DNA from 4 places in the Pseudomonas guariconensis genome. Region 2 is predicted to be linked to each of the others. Evidence: predicted binding sites of a transcription regulator. Region 2 holds the regulator's gene; each other region holds the start of a gene.

Region 1 (4,115 bases), 2.0 Mb from region 2:
GGGCTGATGATCCCCAAGGCCTGCGGCATGGGCATCTGCGGTACCTGCAAGGTACTCAAGCTCGGCGGCGAAGTGGTCATGGACCACAACGGCGGCATCACCGAGGAAGACGAAGCCGAAGGCTACATCTTGTCGTGCTGCAGTGTCCCGCAAGGGGATGTGCGGATCGACTACTGATCCAGCCCACTACTACATTTTGCGGGTCAACCCGCTCCAGCAGGTCGATGCAGAACCTGTGGGAGCGGGTTTATCGAGGCGTCGAACCGCCGCGAATGTATTCATCAAGTGCGAAAACGCGCCACCAGGCCGTTGAGGTCCACCGCCAGACGGGAAAGGTCGGCGCTGGCCACGCTGGTCTGATGTGCCCCGGTCGCGCTCTGCACCGACAGATCATTGATGTTCACCAGGTTGCGGTCCACCTCCCGAGCCACCTGGGCCTGCTCTTCGGCGGCGCTGGCGATCACCAGGTTGCGCTCGTTGATCTGCGCCACCGCGCTGGCGATGCTGTCCAGTGCCAGGCCGGCACCACGGGCGATGTTAAGGGTCGATTCGGCACGTTCGGTGCTGGTGCGCATCGACGTGACCGCTTCTTCGGTCCCGCCCTGGATGCTGGCGATCATCCGTTCGATCTCGCTGGTCGACTGCTGGGTGCGGTGGGCCAGGGCCCGTACCTCGTCAGCCACCACGGCAAAGCCGCGGCCAGCCTCGCCGGCACGGGCGGCTTCGATCGCGGCATTGAGTGCCAGCAGGTTGGTCTGATCGGCCAGGCCACGGATCACATCCAGGACCTTGCCGATATCCCGGGACTGGGATGCCAGACGGGTGACCAGTGTCGCGGTGGCTTGCACATCGCTGCTCATGCGCTCGATGGCGCCCACCGTCTCCAGCACCAGATCGCGTCCATCGCCCGCCGAACGGCTGGCCTCGCTGGAGGCTTCGGAGGTGCTCACGGCATTGCGCGCCACTTCTTCCACCGCGCTGGTCATTTCGGTGACTGCGGTGGCGGCTTGTTCGATCTCGTTGTTCTGCTGCTGCAGGCCGCGAGCGCTTTCGTCGGTGACGCAGTTGAGCTCTTCGGCGGCCGAGGCCAGCTGGGTAGCCGAGCCTGCGATCAATTGCAGGGTGTCGCGCAGCTTGTCCTGCATCCGCGCCATGGCGCGCAGCAGGCGGGCGGCTTCGTCGTTGCCCTCGGCGCGGATCACTTGGGTCAAGTCACCGTCGGCGACCTGTTCGGCGGCTTTGAGCGCTTCATCGATCGGCTTGACGATGCTGCGGGTCAACAGGAAGGCGCACAGCAGGGTCAGCACGGTAGCGGCCACCAGCAGGCCGATGACCAGGGTGAAGGCGGTGTCATATTGGCTGGCGGCTCTGGCATTGGTGGCTCGGGTCTGGTCGGTGTTGATGCGCACCAGGTCCGCCATGGCTTGGTTGATCTGCTCGGCATTTTCGAACAGCTCGCGGTTGATCAGATTTTGCAGCTCTTCCACGCGATCGGCCTGGCTGAAGCTGCGCATGCGCGCTTCTAGCTGGCGGTACTGGCCCAGCAGTTGGTTGTAGCGATCGAAGGCGGCTTGTTCCTGAGGGCCTTCGACCAGCGTGCGGTAGGTAGCGCGTATCTTGTCGATCTGCGCGTTGCGCTCGTCCATCTGGCGTTGGGTGTCTTGCTGGAACTGTGGGTCGCGGTTGAGCACCAGGCGGTAGGCGAGGGTGCGCATGCGCAGGTTGAGCAGGGCCAGTTCATCGAGCGTCTTGATGCTGGGCACGCTCACCGCTTCGATGGCCAGGCCAGCCTGGCGGATGTTGCCCATCTGGATGAGGGAGAAGGTGCCAAGGCCAAGCATCAGCGCGCCGATCAGGGCAAAGCCCAACAGCGCACGCGGGGCAATGTTCATATTGCGTAGGGACATGGGTTGTAATCCGGGCAAGGAATAAAATGCGCGTTCCCTGCGACAGAATGTGACCTTCTCGGGTTATCGGTAGAAACGGGCCGCGCTTGAATGAAATTGTGAGCCTGCTATCGAGTTTCCGGACAGGTGGTTGACCCAGGTCGGAACAAGCCCGGCCCAGGCCTGTCAATCTGCCCAGGCTAAAGCCTTTGTGTCCCGATATTTAATGGCGAGGACGCGCGCTTTTCTTTATCGTGTGCGCCCTTTGCAACAACCCGAGATAGACCCCCATGTTGGAAGCTTCCCTGAATCAACTCGAGCAACTGGTCAACGACCTGATGCAGAAAAACGCTCAACTCACCGAGCAGAACACCGCCCTCGGCCAGGAACTGGCCCAGGCCAAGGAAGAGAATGAAACCCTGCAGCTGTCGCTGATGGAGCAGGAAGAGAAACACGGCGCCACCGCGGCCCGTATCCAGGCGCTGGTAGAGCGCGCCAGCGCAGGTGTCGTCAACGCATGAGACTGCAAGCGCAGCCGATCAATGTCGTGTCCATTCTGGGCAACGACTATTCGATCAAGGCGCCCCAAGGCCAGGAAGAGACCCTGGCGCAAGCCGTGCGGATGCTCAACACCGCCTTGGCCGAAACCAAGCGTCAATACCCCACCCTGATCGGTGACAAGCTGCTGGTGCTGGCAGCCCTGAATCTGTGTTCCAAGCAGGTCGAGTTGCAAAAGGAACATCAGCAGACCCTCGAGCGGACCCAGGCGCAGATCGACGCAACGGTGGACGCTATCGTTCGGACCATCGCCGAACAGTAATTGCCTGACCTCGGGTTTGCCGCGAATGCATCGGTGAGTTTCGCATCGCATTCGCGGGTAAACCCGCGCCATCGTCTGGCGTCATCCCAGGATTCGAAGTGAGCCGGGCGCGTGCGAGCGTGTTCGCCCGCCACCGCGCCAGTCGCTTTAGCATCGGATCTTGCGGCAAAAACGACGCGCCACGGGTCGTGGACATTGTTTTAGATCACTGGAATAACCGGATACGTAAGTGTATACAATCACCCAAAATAATAATGATTGGGGAGTTGGGGCATGCGGATCTGGCGGCGGAGTATCCAGTGGCAGTTGATTGCGAGCATGGGCGCAGCCCTGCTGGCGAGCATCCTGGTGGTGGTAGGGGTGTATACCGAGGCGGTCAACCGCCTGACCGAACGTTACCTGGTGGATACGGCACTGCCGGCCAGCGTCGAAGCGATCCGCAACGACATCGAGCGCATGCTCGGCAAGCCGCTGGTGGCGGCGGCCGACATTGCCGGCAACACGCTGCTGCGTGATTGGCTCGCAGCCGGCGAAGACCCCGCCCAAGCCCCCCGTTTTCTCGAGTACCTGGAGGCTGCTAAACAGCGCAACCAGGCCTTCACTACGTTGTTCGCCTCCACGGCGACCGGCCACTACTACAACGAGAAAGGCCTGGATCGCACCCTCAGCCGTGATAATCCGAAGGACAAATGGTTCTACGGCTACATCGACAGCGGCGCCGAACGCCTGATCAATATCGACATCGATGGCTCCACCGGGGAGTTGGCGCTGTTCATCGATTACCGGGTCGAAAAAGACGGACAACTGGTGGGCGTGGCGGGTATGGGTCTGCGCATGACGGCGTTGTCGAAACTGATCCATGACTTTAGTTTCGGTGAGCGCGGGCGGGTGTTCCTGGTGCGCAACGACGGCCTGATCCAGGTCCACCCGGATCACGAATTCAGCGGCAAGCGCCAGCTGGCCGAGCAGGTCGGCGAGCAGGCGACCCAAGCCGTGTTGGGTAAGGGTGAAGGCCTGCGCAAGGTGCGTTTCAGCCGCGACGGCGAAGCGTTTCTTGCGCTGGGCCTACCGCTTCGCGATCTGAACTGGACGTTGGTGGCCGAGGTGCCGGAAGACGAAATCTACGCACAGATGCACGAGGCGGTGTGGCTGACCAGCCTGATCGGTGGCGCGGTGGCGTTGGTGTCGTTGCTGTTGGTGGTGTTGCTGGCGCGTGGGCTGGTACGTCCGATCCGCCAGGTCACCACGGCGCTGACCCAGATCGGCAGCGGGGCTGGCGACCTCAGTCAGCGGCTGGACGATACGCGTGAGGACGAGCTGGGCGACCTGGCCCGCGGGTTCAATCGGTTCCTCGACAGCCAGCGGGTGCTGATCGGCGAGGTGCTGCGCACCACCGAGCGCCTGCACCG
Region 2 (4,115 bases):
GATCGCATTGAGCAGGTCCGCATCTTCCGGTCGGCTTTCCAGCTCGACCAATTGCTCGGACAGTTGCTCGAGGATTTCGCCGGCCTCTACCAGGAAATCCTGGAGGATTTCTTCATCGGCGCCGAAGCTCATTGAACGTGCTCCCTAAAAACCCAGGCTGGACAGCAAATCGTCGACGTCGTCCTGACCGGACACGACATCTTCACGCTTATCGGCATGAATCTGCGGACCTTCACCCCGAGTCGGATGTTTTTCTTGATCTTTTTCAGCACGCAGCTGCTGGTGGTCATGTTCGATACCGGCAAAACGGTCGACCTGGCTGGCCATCAGCACGAGCTTGAGCAGATTGCTTTCGACTTCGGTGACCAGCGCGGTCACCCGTTTGATCACCTGGCCGGTGAGGTCTTGGTAGTCCTGGGCCAGGAGAATGTCGTTGAGATGGCCAGCGACCTTGCGGTTCCCCTCGGCGCTTTGCGTCAGGAAACTGTCGACGCGCTTGACCAGATCACGAAACTCCGGCGCTGCGACTTCACGGCGCATGAAGCGCTGCCAGTCGGTGCTCAGATTCTGGGCCTCGGCCTGCAGGTCGTTGAGCAGCGGCGTGCTCGCCTCCACCAGGTCCATGGTGCGGTTGGCCGCGCCTTCGGTGAGCTTGACCACGTAGGACAAGCGCTCGGTGGCGTCGGTGATCTGCGACACTTCCTCGGCCTGCGGCATGCGCGGGTCGATCTGGAAGCTGACGATCGCACTGTGCAGCTCGCGGGTGAGCTTGCCGACTTCCTGGTACAGGCCGCGGTCGCGGGTCTGGTTCAGCTGGTGGATCAGCTGCACCGCCTCGCCGAACCGGCCGTGCTCGAGGCTCTCGACCAGTTCCTGGGCGTGTTTCTTCAGGGTCGACTCGAACTCCCCCAACGATGTGTTCATTTGCTCCATGGCGCCCCCTGACGTGACTCAGCCGTTGACGCGTTCGAAGATCTTTTCGATCTTCTCCTTGAGCACCTGGGCGGTGAAGGGCTTGACCACATAGCCGTTGACCCCGGCCTGGGCCGCTTCGATGATCTGGTCGCGCTTGGCTTCAGCGGTCACCATCAACACCGGCATACCCTTGAGGCGGTCATGGGCACGGACCTTGCGCAGCAGGTCGATGCCGGACATGCCAGGCATGTTCCAGTCGGTCACGAGGAAGTCATAGTGGCCGTTTTCCAGCATCGGCAACGCCGTGGTGCCGTCGTCGGCCTCCTCGGTGTTGGTGAAGCCCAGGTCACGCAACAGGTTCTTGATGATCCGCCGCATCGTCGAAAAGTCGTCAACGATGAGGATTTTCATGTCTTTGTTCAATTAGACCTCCAAGCAGTCTTAAACGCGCCCGGCCCCCGGACGCGCATTCAATCAATTCGGTACAACATCCAACGACGGTGGCGAACCCTGGCTCAACGTGCCCGCCATTCCCCGAGACGGCTGCGCAGGCGCGCGGCGCACTGGCTGTGCAACTGGCTGACACGCGACTCGCTGACCCCAAGCACCTCACCGATTTCCTTGAGGTTCAGCTCTTCGTCGTAGTACAGCGCCAGCACCAGACGCTCACGCTCCGGCAGGTTGGCGATGGCTTCGGTCAGCGCGGCCTGGAAGCGCTCGTCTTCCAGGTCCCGCGAAGGTTCCAGCTGGCCACTGGCGCCATCCTCGTGCAGCCCTTCGTGCTCGCCGTCCTGCAGGAGGTCGTCGAAGCTGAACAGGCGACTGCCCAGGGTGTCGTTCAGAATCCCGTAATAATCATCGAGACTCAATTGGAGTTCGGCAGCAACTTCATGATCTTTAGCGTCGCGACCGGTTCTGGCCTCCACGGCGCGTATCGCGTCGCTGACCATGCGGGTGTTGCGGTGTACCGAACGCGGCGCCCAATCCCCCTTGCGTACCTCATCGAGCATGGCCCCACGAATGCGGATGCCGGCGTAGGTTTCGAAGCTCGCGCCCTTGCTGGCATCGTATTTGTTGGCCACTTCCAGCAAGCCGATCATGCCCGCCTGGATCAGGTCCTCGACCTGTACGTTGGCCGGCAGGCGCGCCAGCAAGTGATAGGCAATGCGCTTGACCAGAGGGGCATAACGTTCGACCAGTTCGTAGTGGGCATCACGCGCCGCCCGGCTGTACATCTTGAAACCGCTCGCATTCATAGTACCGGTCCTGCGCTGGTAGGCTGCACCAGACGCTCGACGAAAAACTCCAGGTGCCCGCGCGGGTTGGCAGGCAGCGGCCAGCTGTCGACCTTCTGCGCGATGGCCTTGAAGGCCAGCGCACACTTGGATCGAGGGAAGGCCTCATAGACCGCCCGCTGCTTCTGCACCGCCTTGCGTACACATTCGTCGTAAGGCACGGCACCGACGTATTGTAAGGCGACGTCCAAGAAGCGATCCGTGACCTTGGTCAACTTGGCAAACAGGTTGCGCCCTTCCTGCGGGCTCTGCGCCATGTTGGCCAGGACCCGGAAGCGGTTCATGCCGTAATCGCGGTTGAGCAGCTTGATCAAGGCGTAGGCATCGGTGATCGAGGTCGGCTCGTCGCAGACCACCAACAGCACCTCCTGCGCGGCGCGCACGAAGCTCACCACCGAGTCCCCGATTCCCGCGGCGGTATCGATCACCAGCACATCGAGGTTGTCGCCGATCTCGCTGAACGCCTGGATCAGCCCGGCATGCTGGGCTGGCGCCAGGTGCACCATGTTCTGGGTGCCGGAGGCGGCCGGCACGATGCGCACACCGCCTGGCCCCTGCAACAGCACATCGCGCAGCTCGCAGCGCCCTTCGATGACATCGGCCAGGGTGCGCTTGGGCGACAGCCCCAGCAGGACGTCGACGTTGGCCAGGCCCAGGTCGGCATCCAGCAACATGACCCGGCGGCCGAGCTCGGCCAGCGCCAGGGACAGGTTCACTGAAACGTTGGTCTTGCCCACGCCACCTTTACCGCCGGTCACGGCGATCACCTGTACGGGATGCATGCTACCCATGTTTGTTCTTTACCTTGTCTCGGGGCCCAGGCCACATCAGGAGCTGAACACGACGCTCAGGATGCAGGTACTTTGCGCTGTCCATTCGTCAACCCGCACGCTTGCCTGGGTTGTGGTAGAGATCAGCGAACATGTCGGCCATCGCCTCTTCGCTGGGCTCGTCCTGCATCTGCACACTGACCGCACGGCTGACTAACTGATGTTTGCGCGGCAGTTGCAGGTCGTCAGGAATGCGCGGTCCATCGGTCAGATAGGCCACGGGCAATTCGTGACTGATGGCAAGGCTCAGCACTTCGCCGAGGCTGGCCGTTTCATCAAGCTTGGTCAGGATGCAGCCGGCCAGGCCACAGCGCTTGTAGCTGTGGTAGGCGGCGGTCAGCACCTGCTTCTGGCTGGTGGTGGCCAGGACCAGGTAGTTCTTGGCGGCGATGCCGCGTCCGGCCAGGCTCTCCAGTTGCAGCCGCAGGGCCGGGTCGCTGGCCTGCAGGCCTGCGGTGTCGATCAGCACCACGCGCTTGCGCAACAGCGGATCGAGCGCCTGGGCCAAGGACTGGCCCGGGTCGACATAGGTCACCGGCACATTGAGGATGCGCCCCAATGTCTTGAGCTGCTCTTGGGCGCCAATGCGGAAGCTGTCCATGCTCACCAGCGCCAGATGCTGGGCGCCGTATTTGAGCACGTAGCGCGCCGCCAGCTTTGCCAACGTGGTGGTCTTGCCCATACCAGCCGGACCGACCATGGCGATCACACCGCCCTCTTCGATCGGCTCGATCTCGGGGACCTGGATCATCCGTGCCAGGTGGGCCAAGATCATGCGCCAGGCGTGGCGCGGGTCTTCGATCTCGCCGGCAAGCTCGAGTGCTTCGCGAGCGATCGGGCCCGACAGGCCGATACGCTGCAAACGACGCCAAAGGTTGGCCTGCTGCGGCTTGTTGCCCTGCAGCTGGCTCCAGGCCAGGGATCCGAGCTGGACTTCGAGCAATTCGCGCAGGCCCGACAGCTCCGAGCGCATGGCATCGAACAGACGCGGATCGACCGGTGCCGGCGCTGGAGCCGCAACCTGCGCCGGCGCGTCAACCTGTGGCTCGACCAGTGGCTCGGAGGCGGTCAACGA
Region 3 (4,115 bases), 860 kb from region 2:
TGCGATCACGGATCACGAAGCGGCTGGTGTCCTGGGCGGGCATGCCGTGTTCCTCTCTTGGAATTGTCGTGCACCTGTGCGTGGCAGGTGGACATGCAGTTTCAGATAGGTCACCGGGCATGAACATTGAAAACAAAGTGACCTTACATAACCAAATGGTTATGCATCTACAGATTGGCTGACACCCGAAACAGCCCTGAACTAATCTTTGTGCTCATGTTTCAGGCTCCGGAGAACATTACATGGAATGGCGAAAAGGCCGACGCAGCGACAATGTGGTCGATGCCCGAGGTGAAGGCGGTGGCGGCGGCATGCGTTTTGGCGGTGGCAAAGGGCTGGGGCTGGGCGCCATCCTGCTGATCGTCGGCATCGGCTGGATCACAGGGCAAGACCCGCTGCAGATCCTCGGCCAACTCGCCGGCCAGATGGAGCAGCAGCAACAGGCGCCGTCGGGCGCGGGTGGCAAGGCGCCACCGGCCAACGACGAGCAGGCCGAGTTCGTCGCCTCGATCCTGGGCGACACCGAGGATACCTGGAAGGCCTTGTTCGCCCAGGCCGGCAAGCAGTACCGCGATCCCAAACTGGTGCTGTTCAGTGGCCAGGTGAATTCCGCCTGTGGTTTCGCCTCCTCGGCGGTCGGGCCGTTCTACTGTCCGGCAGACCAGCGGGTGTATCTGGACATGACCTTCTTCCGCGAGATGGAAACCCGTTTTGCCGCCGCCGGTGACTTCGCCCAGGCTTATGTGATCGCCCACGAGATCGGCCATCACGTGCAGACCTTGCTGGGCGTCTCGGCCAAGGTCGACGCGGCGCGGCGCAACGGCCAACGCATGGAAGGCGACAACGGCCTGCTGGTGCGCCAGGAATTGCAGGCCGACTGCCTGGCAGGCGTCTGGGCCTACCAGGCGCAAAAGCGCCTGAACTGGCTCGAACCTGGCGATGTGGAAGAAGCCCTGAATGCCGCCAACGCCATCGGCGACGACCGCCTCCAGCAGCAGGGCCAGGGCCGTGTGGTGCCAGACTCCTTCACCCATGGCACCTCGCAGCAGCGGGTGCGCTGGTTCAAGACCGGCTTCTCCAGCGGGGACGTGAACCGCTGCGATACCTTCGGCTCACGCAGCCTCTGACAGACAGGGCCGCGCTGCGGCCCCCCTCTCAGGCTTCGCCCTTTCCCACGAACTTCCAGCCATCTTCACCGCTGTAGAAGCTGCCAAAGCCTTCGATAGGCTGCGACGTCGCCGCCTGCCATCTCCAAAACGCAAACGTTTTCAGTAGGTTACAAATCTGCTGAAAAAGCGTTTCAGCTTCGCTCGATCTTGCCGATAACCCCTGGCATGAATCAGCGGGCGCCGATAACAACAATGCCCAGCGATTGGAGATCAAGCGAGCGAAATCAATTTTCTGGAGAGCGTGCCATGAACGGCTGGTTTGCCAATATCAGCGTCAACCTCAAACTCGGATTGGGCTTCGGCCTGGTCCTGCTTCTGACCGGCCTTCTGGCCCTGACCGGCTGGACCAGCCTGGGCAGCCTGATCGACCGCAGCAACTGGATGAGCGACATCACCAAGCTCAACAGTGACCTGACCAACCTGCGCGTGGCGCGCCTGCAGTACATGCTGACCAACGGCGACGACACCTCGGCCGCCAACGTGCTGGACAAGCTCGATGCTTTCGGTGCCCAGCAACAGCATCTGGTCAATACCTTCAAAAGCCCAGAAAACCTCAAGCTGCTGCGCGAGCAGGGCGAGACCATCGCCAAGTACCGGGTCTCGCTGGAGAAGATGCGCAAGGCCTACAAAACCGGCCTCGCCGCGCGAGAAGCCCTGAACCAGAACGCCCGCCAGGCCAGCGAGGCGCTCGCCGCCATCGAGGCCGTCAGCCGCGACGCGTTGGCGCGCACTTCCGGCGACACAGCCACCCTGCAGCAGTTCCTGGCCATCAGCCAGGCCAAGGAACAGCTCGTCCAGCTGCGCCTGGACGTGCGCAGCTATATCGCGGACCTCACCAGCGATGCCGAACAGACCGTCACCCGTCAGGTTGAAAAAACCTTGGTGGAGATCGACAACCTCAAGCGCCACCTGCCTGGGGAGACCGCCCGAATCCAGGCGTTCGAGTCGGCCATGAGCGGCTACCGCGATGCACTGCGTCAGTTCCGCGATGCCAACGCCGAAGTCGGCGTGGCCCGTGCGGAAATGACCGTAGAAGGCGCCGATATCGTCAAACGCAGCGACCAGCTGTACCAGATCCAACTGGACCGTCGCGACAGCGAAAGCGCCCAGGCCCGCAGCCTGCAGACCATCGCCACCTTGCTGGCCCTGCTGGTCGGCGTGCTGGCAGCATTCCTCATCACCCGCCAGATCACCCGCCCCCTGCGCGAGACCTTGGACGTGGTGGAAAAAATCGCCAATGGCGATCTGACCCAGAACCTGCGTGTCACTCGCCGCGATGAACTCGGCGCGCTGCAGCAAGGCATCGCGCGCATGGGCACGACCCTGCGCGAGTTGATCACCGGTATCCGCGATGGCGTCACCCAAATCGCCAGCGCTGCCGAGGAACTGTCGGCGGTGACCGAGCAGACCAGCGCCGGCGCCAACAGCCAGAAAGTCGAGACCGACCAGGTGGCCACCGCCATGCACGAAATGGCGGCCACCGTACAGGAAGTGGCACGCAACGCCGAGCAAGCCTCCCATGCCGCGACTGGCGCCGATCAAGAAGCCCGCGCAGGTGATCGCGTGGTAGGCGAGGCGATCAACCAGATCGAACGCCTGGCCTCGGAAGTGCACCGTTCCACCGAAGCCATGAGCCTGCTGCAGCAGGAAAGCCAGAAGATCGGCAGCGTCATGGACGTGATCAAATCGGTGGCCGAGCAGACCAACCTGCTGGCGCTGAACGCCGCCATCGAAGCCGCACGCGCCGGGGAAGCCGGCCGCGGTTTTGCGGTGGTCGCCGATGAAGTCCGCGGCCTGGCCCAGCGTACCCAGCAGTCCACCGAGGAAATCGAAGGGCTGGTGGCAAGCCTGCAAAATGGCACCCAGCAGGTGGCTGATGTGATGAACGACAGCCGCAGCCTGACCGACAGCAGCGTTGAGCTGGCGCGCAAGGCTGGCGCTTCGCTTGAGAACATCACCCGTACGGTGTCGAACATTCAGTCGATGAACCAACAGATCGCCGCCGCCGCCGAGCAGCAGAGTGCCGTGGCCGAAGAAATCAGCCGCAGCATCCTGAATGTGCGTGATGTGTCGGAGCAGACCGCTACCGCGAGTGACGAGACCGCCGCCTCGAGTGTCGAGCTGGCGCGCCTGGGCGGACATCTGCAGACACTGGTCAGCCAGTTCCGCGTCTGACCTGAGATTCATAGAGCCCTCTTCGCGGGTGAGCCCACTTCCACAGAGGCAGCGGTGTCGTTAGAACAGCGCACCCTGTGGGAGCGGGTTTACCCGCGAATGCGTCAGGCCAGGCAATCTTGCATGACCTGACGCACCATCGGCTTACTTGACGATCATCCCTACCCCTCGCCCACGCGGGTCAGAGGCAGTCTCGAGCTTCTCGCCGGTCACCCGGATCGCCTGGATGTCGCCCATCTCCCAGCCTTGGTCCTCCAGCACATAACCCATTTTCTTCAGCTCATCGGCCACCTGGCCAGTCAGTGGCGCATAGCTGTCGAAATAGATGGTGTCCTTGGGCAGCAGTTGGTGATGCACGCGCTGCGCCGCCACGGCTTTTTCAAGCGGCATGTCGTAGTCGTACAGGTTGTTCATCACCTGGAAGATCGAGGTGAAGATCCGCGAACCACCGGGTGTGCCGAGCACAAGCGCCACCTTGTCGTCACGGGTCACCAGGCTGGGACTCATCGACGACAGCATGCGTTTGCCCGGCTCGATGGCATTGGCATCGCCGCCTACCACGCCGAAGGCGTTGGCTGCGCCCGGCTTGGCGCTGAAGTCGTCCATTTCGTCGTTGAGCAAGAAGCCCGCGCCCTTGACCACCACGCCGCTGCCGTAATCGAGGTTCAGGGTGTAGGTGTTGCTCACCGCATTGCCCTGCTTGTCCACGATGGAGAAGTGCGTGGTCTGGTGCGGCTCCAGGCCCGGCTTGACCTTGTCGGTGTCGGAGAT
Region 4 (4,115 bases), 730 kb from region 2:
CCACACGCGGCTGAAAACAGGGCTTGCCGAAACGCATTCACCTAGGCAGAATCCGCACCGTCCTAGGGGAGTAGTCTCCCGCGAGCGCCCTGCTCGCCCGGCACGCGTCAACACACTTGGCCCACAGGCCATGGCGCGTGCGACCCGCGGTCTGCGCAGACAGATCCAGGGTTTGACAAGACCTATGACACGCACACCTTACCCGGGGCGGGGAGGTCGTACGTGTCATAGCCGTGTCGACCCGCCCCCGTAGGAAACCTGATGCTGGAATCCCTGCTCGTCCCCACCGCAATCGTCGCCCTCGCTGAAATCGGCGACAAGACGCAATTGCTCGCCCTCATTCTCGCCGCGCGTTTTCGCAAGCCTTGGCCGATCATCGCCGGCATCATCGCAGCCACCCTCGCCAACCATGCCGCCGCCGGTGCCGTGGGCGCCTGGGTCAGCAGTTTCTTCAGCGAGACGGTATTGCACTGGATCCTCGCCGCGAGCTTCGCTGCAACAGCCCTGTGGACATTGGTTCCAGACAAGATGGACGATGACGAAAACAGCGCCGCACGCCGCTTCGGCCCCTTCGTCACCACGCTGATCGCATTTTTCCTGGCTGAAATCGGCGACAAGACCCAGGTCGCCACGGTCATGCTGGCGGCCCAGTATCCTCACCTGATCATGGTCATCCTCGGGACCACCCTGGGCATGCTGATTGCCAACGTGCCGGTTGTGCTGGCGGGCAACTTCGCCGCCGAGAAGCTGCCACTGACACTGATTCGACGCCTGGCAGCGGCTGCATTCTTCGTACTGGCCATCGTCGCCGTGTACTCGGCCATGAAAGCCAGCGGCTGGGTGGGCTAAAGACTGAAGCTGCAAGCTGCAAGCTGCAAGAGAAGCGAGTCACGCCGTCCTAACAGCTTGAAGCCTGAAGCTTGCAGCTTACTTCTTGGCAGCCTGGTAGAGCGGCATCACCTTCGGAATCGCCGCCTGCAGCGAGGCAATACGGCTGCTTGAGGCCGGGTGGGTGCTCATGAACTCAGGCGGCGCGCCTTCGGAGGCCTTGCTCATCTTGTTCCACAAGGTGATCGCGGCATTCGGGTCGTAACCGGCACGCGCCGCCAACTCCAGGCCGATCAGGTCGGCCTCGTTCTCGTTGGCGCGGCTGTTGGGCAGGGTCATGGCGTAGTTCACCACGGTGTCCGCCAGGGCCATGCCGCCCTGACCCAGGCCGAACAGAGCACCGGCGCCTTGGCGCGCCATTTCCACCCCATAGGCCTTGGACATGGCTTCGCGGCCATGCTCGCGCAGGGCATGGGCGATTTCATGACCCAGTACAGCAGCAATCTCAGCGTCGGTGAGCTGCAGCTTGTCCATCAGGCCGGTATAAAAAATGATCTTTCCGCCCGGGCCACAGTTGGCGTTGAGCTCGTCGCTGTCGATCAGGTTGACCTCCCAGTTCCACTGCGCGGCGTCCGGCCGGAACTTGGGCGCCTGGGCGATCAGGCGGCTGGCGATGGCCTGGATACGCTTGGCCTTGGCGCTGCTCTTGTCCAGCTCACCCTTGCTCGAGGCCTCGCTGAGCGTCTGTTGATACGACTGGGCATACATCTGGTTGACCTGGTCGGTCGAGAGCATGCTGAACATGTACTGCTGGCGATCGACGCCCACGGCACCACCGCTGGTGGTATTCACTGCCTGGCAACCAGACAGCAGGATACTGGCGCCGATCAGGCTGGCAACGAATGAACTACGCATGAAAGCACTCCGTTTTTACATGCCGCGTATCCTAGGCCGAGTCGCCTGGCCTCGCCAGAGCCGCAGGTAAGATTTCTCATCACCCCTCATGCTTTCGCCAGGCCCCGCCGATAACCCGGGAAACAATCATTCTCGAACGCGGTGCCCCATGAAGTTCAAGTCGATTCAGTTTTCCGTGGCTGCCCTGGCGGGCGCCATCGTTTTGAGCATTGTCGCGGCCCTGGTGCTGTACGCCGTGTACTCCGGCGAACGCACTCAGTCGCTGGTGCAGGAACGCACCCGTCAACAGTTTGAAAACGTGATCGAGCAACGCCTGGGGGCCCTGGCCCGTACGCAAGTCAGCGAGATCCAGCGCGGGCTGGAAGCGCCGCTGCTGATTGCCCGCAGCCTGGCCACCAGCAATGCCATGATCGGCATGCAAGGCACCGACGGCCAACCGCTGATGCGCGTCGACCGCCAATCCCTGGTCAACCAACTCAAGCGCACCGTCGAGGTCAACCCGACCGTGCTCGGCGCCTACCTGGGTTGGGAGCCCAATGCCCTGGACCATGACGATGCCCGCTATGTCGGCAGCAACATGGTTGGCGTCGATAGCGCCACGGGACGTTTCCTGCCGTGGTGGTTCCGTAATGGTGACGGCAGCCTCGGCCAGGACAAGCTGATCGATGTGAACGACCATACCGTGCTGGCCACAGGCGTACGCGCCAGTGAGTACTACCTGTGCCCGAAAGAGTCGAAGAAGCCCTGTGTGATCGATCCGGCGCCTTACAAGGTGGGCGACAAGACCGTCATGCTCGCCTCGTTCGTCGCACCGATCATGATCGATGGCCAGTTCCAGGGCATGGCCGGTGCCGACCTGTCGGTAGACTTCATCCAGGACTTGCTCAACAACGCCGACCGTCAGCTATACGACGGCGCCGGCGAACTGGCCCTGGTCTCGAGCAACGGCCGCCTGGTGGCCTATACCCGTGACCCGTCGAAGTTCGGCGAAAAAGCCAGTGATGTGCTGGATGCCGAGGAGTCGGGCACGCTTACGTCCCTGACTGGCGAAAACCTCCACTATGAGCTCGACGAAACCAAGGACCGCATCGAACTCTACTTGCCCTTCCGCGTCGCCAGCACCGACGCCCGCTGGACGCTGCTGCTCGAACTGCCGCTGAGCACAGTGATGGCCGACGTCAACCAACTGCAGAAAGACCTCGCCGCACAACGGCGCACCGACATCACCGGCATGACCCTGATGGGTCTGGGTATCGCCGCCATCGGCTTGTTGGTGATCTGGCTGCTGGCCCACGGTATCGCCCGCCCCCTGCGTCAGATGGTGGCCATGCTCGACGACATCGCCCAGGGCGAAGGCGACCTTACCCGCCGCCTGCACAGCGACCGTGCCGACGAACTGGGCGCGATCGCCAAGGGCTTCAACACCTTCCTGGCCAAGTTGCAGGCGATGATCACCCAGGTGGTTGGCTCGGTGCAGAAAGTCAGCGACTCCTCGGAGCACACTGCCGATATCGCCATTCGCACCAACCAAGGCGTGCACAAGCAGATGGCCGAGATCGATCAGGTGGCCACTGCCGTGCAGGAAATGACTGCCACTGCCCAGGACGTGGCGCGCAATGCGACCCACGCCGCCCAGGCCACGAACAACGCCGACCAGGCGGCCAACCAGGGCTTGCAGATCGTGCGCGACACCTCCCATTCGATCAGCGTGCTGGCCACTGAGATAGGCCGTGCGGTGGAGGTGGTCCAGACCCTGGCCCGCGACAGCGAGAACATCAACGCGATCCTCGTGGCGATCCGCGCCATCGCCGAGCAGACCAACCTGCTGGCACTCAACGCCGCCATCGAAGCGGCCCGCGCGGGCGAGCAAGGCCGGGGCTTTGCCGTGGTCGCCGACGAGGTCCGCAACCTGGCGCAGAAGACCCAGCAGGCCACCGAAGAAATCCAGCAGATGATCCAACAGCTGCAGCAAGGCACCCGCGAAGTGGTCAAGGTCATGGAAGACAGCCAGGGCAAGACCGACGACAGCGTGCAACAGGCCACCCGTGCCGCCGAAGCGCTGGAGAGCATCACTCAGGCCGTGTCGGTGATCAACGACATGAACACCCAGATCGCCAGCGCGGCCGAGCAGCAGAGCGCCGTGGCCGAAGACATCAACCGCAACGTCATCAACATTGGCCAGGTGGCCGGTGAAGTGGCCGGCGGTGCCGACGAGTCGAGCCAGGCCAGCGCCGAACTGACCAAGCTGGCCGAACAGCAGCGGCGCTTGATCAATCAGTTCCGCGTTTGAGGAACAAGGGGCTGCCTTGCAGCCCCGTGAGGTTCACGCCGGGGTCAGGCACTCCGGCGCATCGAGCTTCGGATCATTGACG

Evidence for each region. The regulator FliA, encoded in region 2, starts transcription of late flagellar genes. The targets are predictions, from matches to a motif close to CTAAAGTTTNNNNNNNNNNNGCCGNTAA.
Region 1: a site for FliA is predicted at 1,971-1,998, ahead of AB1N67_RS22955 (methyl-accepting chemotaxis protein). Genes of this name have one in related genera too.
Region 3: a site for FliA is predicted at 1,299-1,326, ahead of AB1N67_RS03375 (methyl-accepting chemotaxis protein). Genes of this name have one in related genera too.
Region 4: a site for FliA is predicted at 1,830-1,857, ahead of AB1N67_RS03995 (methyl-accepting chemotaxis protein). Genes of this name have one in related genera too.

Annotation. Positions count from the first base shown of each region.
Region 1 is NZ_CP162012.1:4,937,806-4,941,920, reverse strand. It holds gene gbcB (glycine-betaine demethylase subunit GbcB) at 1-177, shown strand, start outside; gene AB1N67_RS22955 (methyl-accepting chemotaxis protein) at 282-1,907, opposite strand; gene AB1N67_RS22950 (hypothetical protein) at 2,177-2,407, shown strand; gene AB1N67_RS22945 (cell division protein ZapA) at 2,404-2,706, shown strand; gene AB1N67_RS22940 (methyl-accepting chemotaxis protein) at 2,980-4,115, shown strand, end outside.
Region 2 is NZ_CP162012.1:1,612,039-1,616,153, reverse strand. It holds gene AB1N67_RS07345 (chemotaxis protein CheA) at 1-132, opposite strand, end outside; gene AB1N67_RS07340 (protein phosphatase CheZ) at 145-933, opposite strand; gene AB1N67_RS07335 (chemotaxis response regulator CheY) at 952-1,326, opposite strand; gene fliA (RNA polymerase sigma factor FliA) at 1,431-2,171, opposite strand; gene fleN (flagellar synthesis regulator FleN) at 2,168-3,001, opposite strand; gene flhF (flagellar biosynthesis protein FlhF) at 3,090-4,115, opposite strand, start outside.
Region 3 is NZ_CP162012.1:751,559-755,673, reverse strand. It holds gene pcaH (protocatechuate 3,4-dioxygenase subunit beta) at 1-43, opposite strand, end outside; gene AB1N67_RS03380 (neutral zinc metallopeptidase) at 243-1,127, shown strand; gene AB1N67_RS03375 (methyl-accepting chemotaxis protein) at 1,416-3,344, shown strand; gene ggt (gamma-glutamyltransferase) at 3,489-4,115, opposite strand, start outside.
Region 4 is NZ_CP162012.1:881,611-885,725, reverse strand. It holds gene AB1N67_RS04010 (class I SAM-dependent methyltransferase) at 1-14, shown strand, start outside; yybP-ykoY riboswitch at 54-173, shown strand; gene AB1N67_RS04005 (TMEM165/GDT1 family protein) at 265-849, shown strand; gene AB1N67_RS04000 (M48 family metallopeptidase) at 928-1,743, opposite strand; gene AB1N67_RS03995 (methyl-accepting chemotaxis protein) at 1,892-4,033, shown strand; gene AB1N67_RS03990 (SOS response-associated peptidase) at 4,067-4,115, opposite strand, start outside.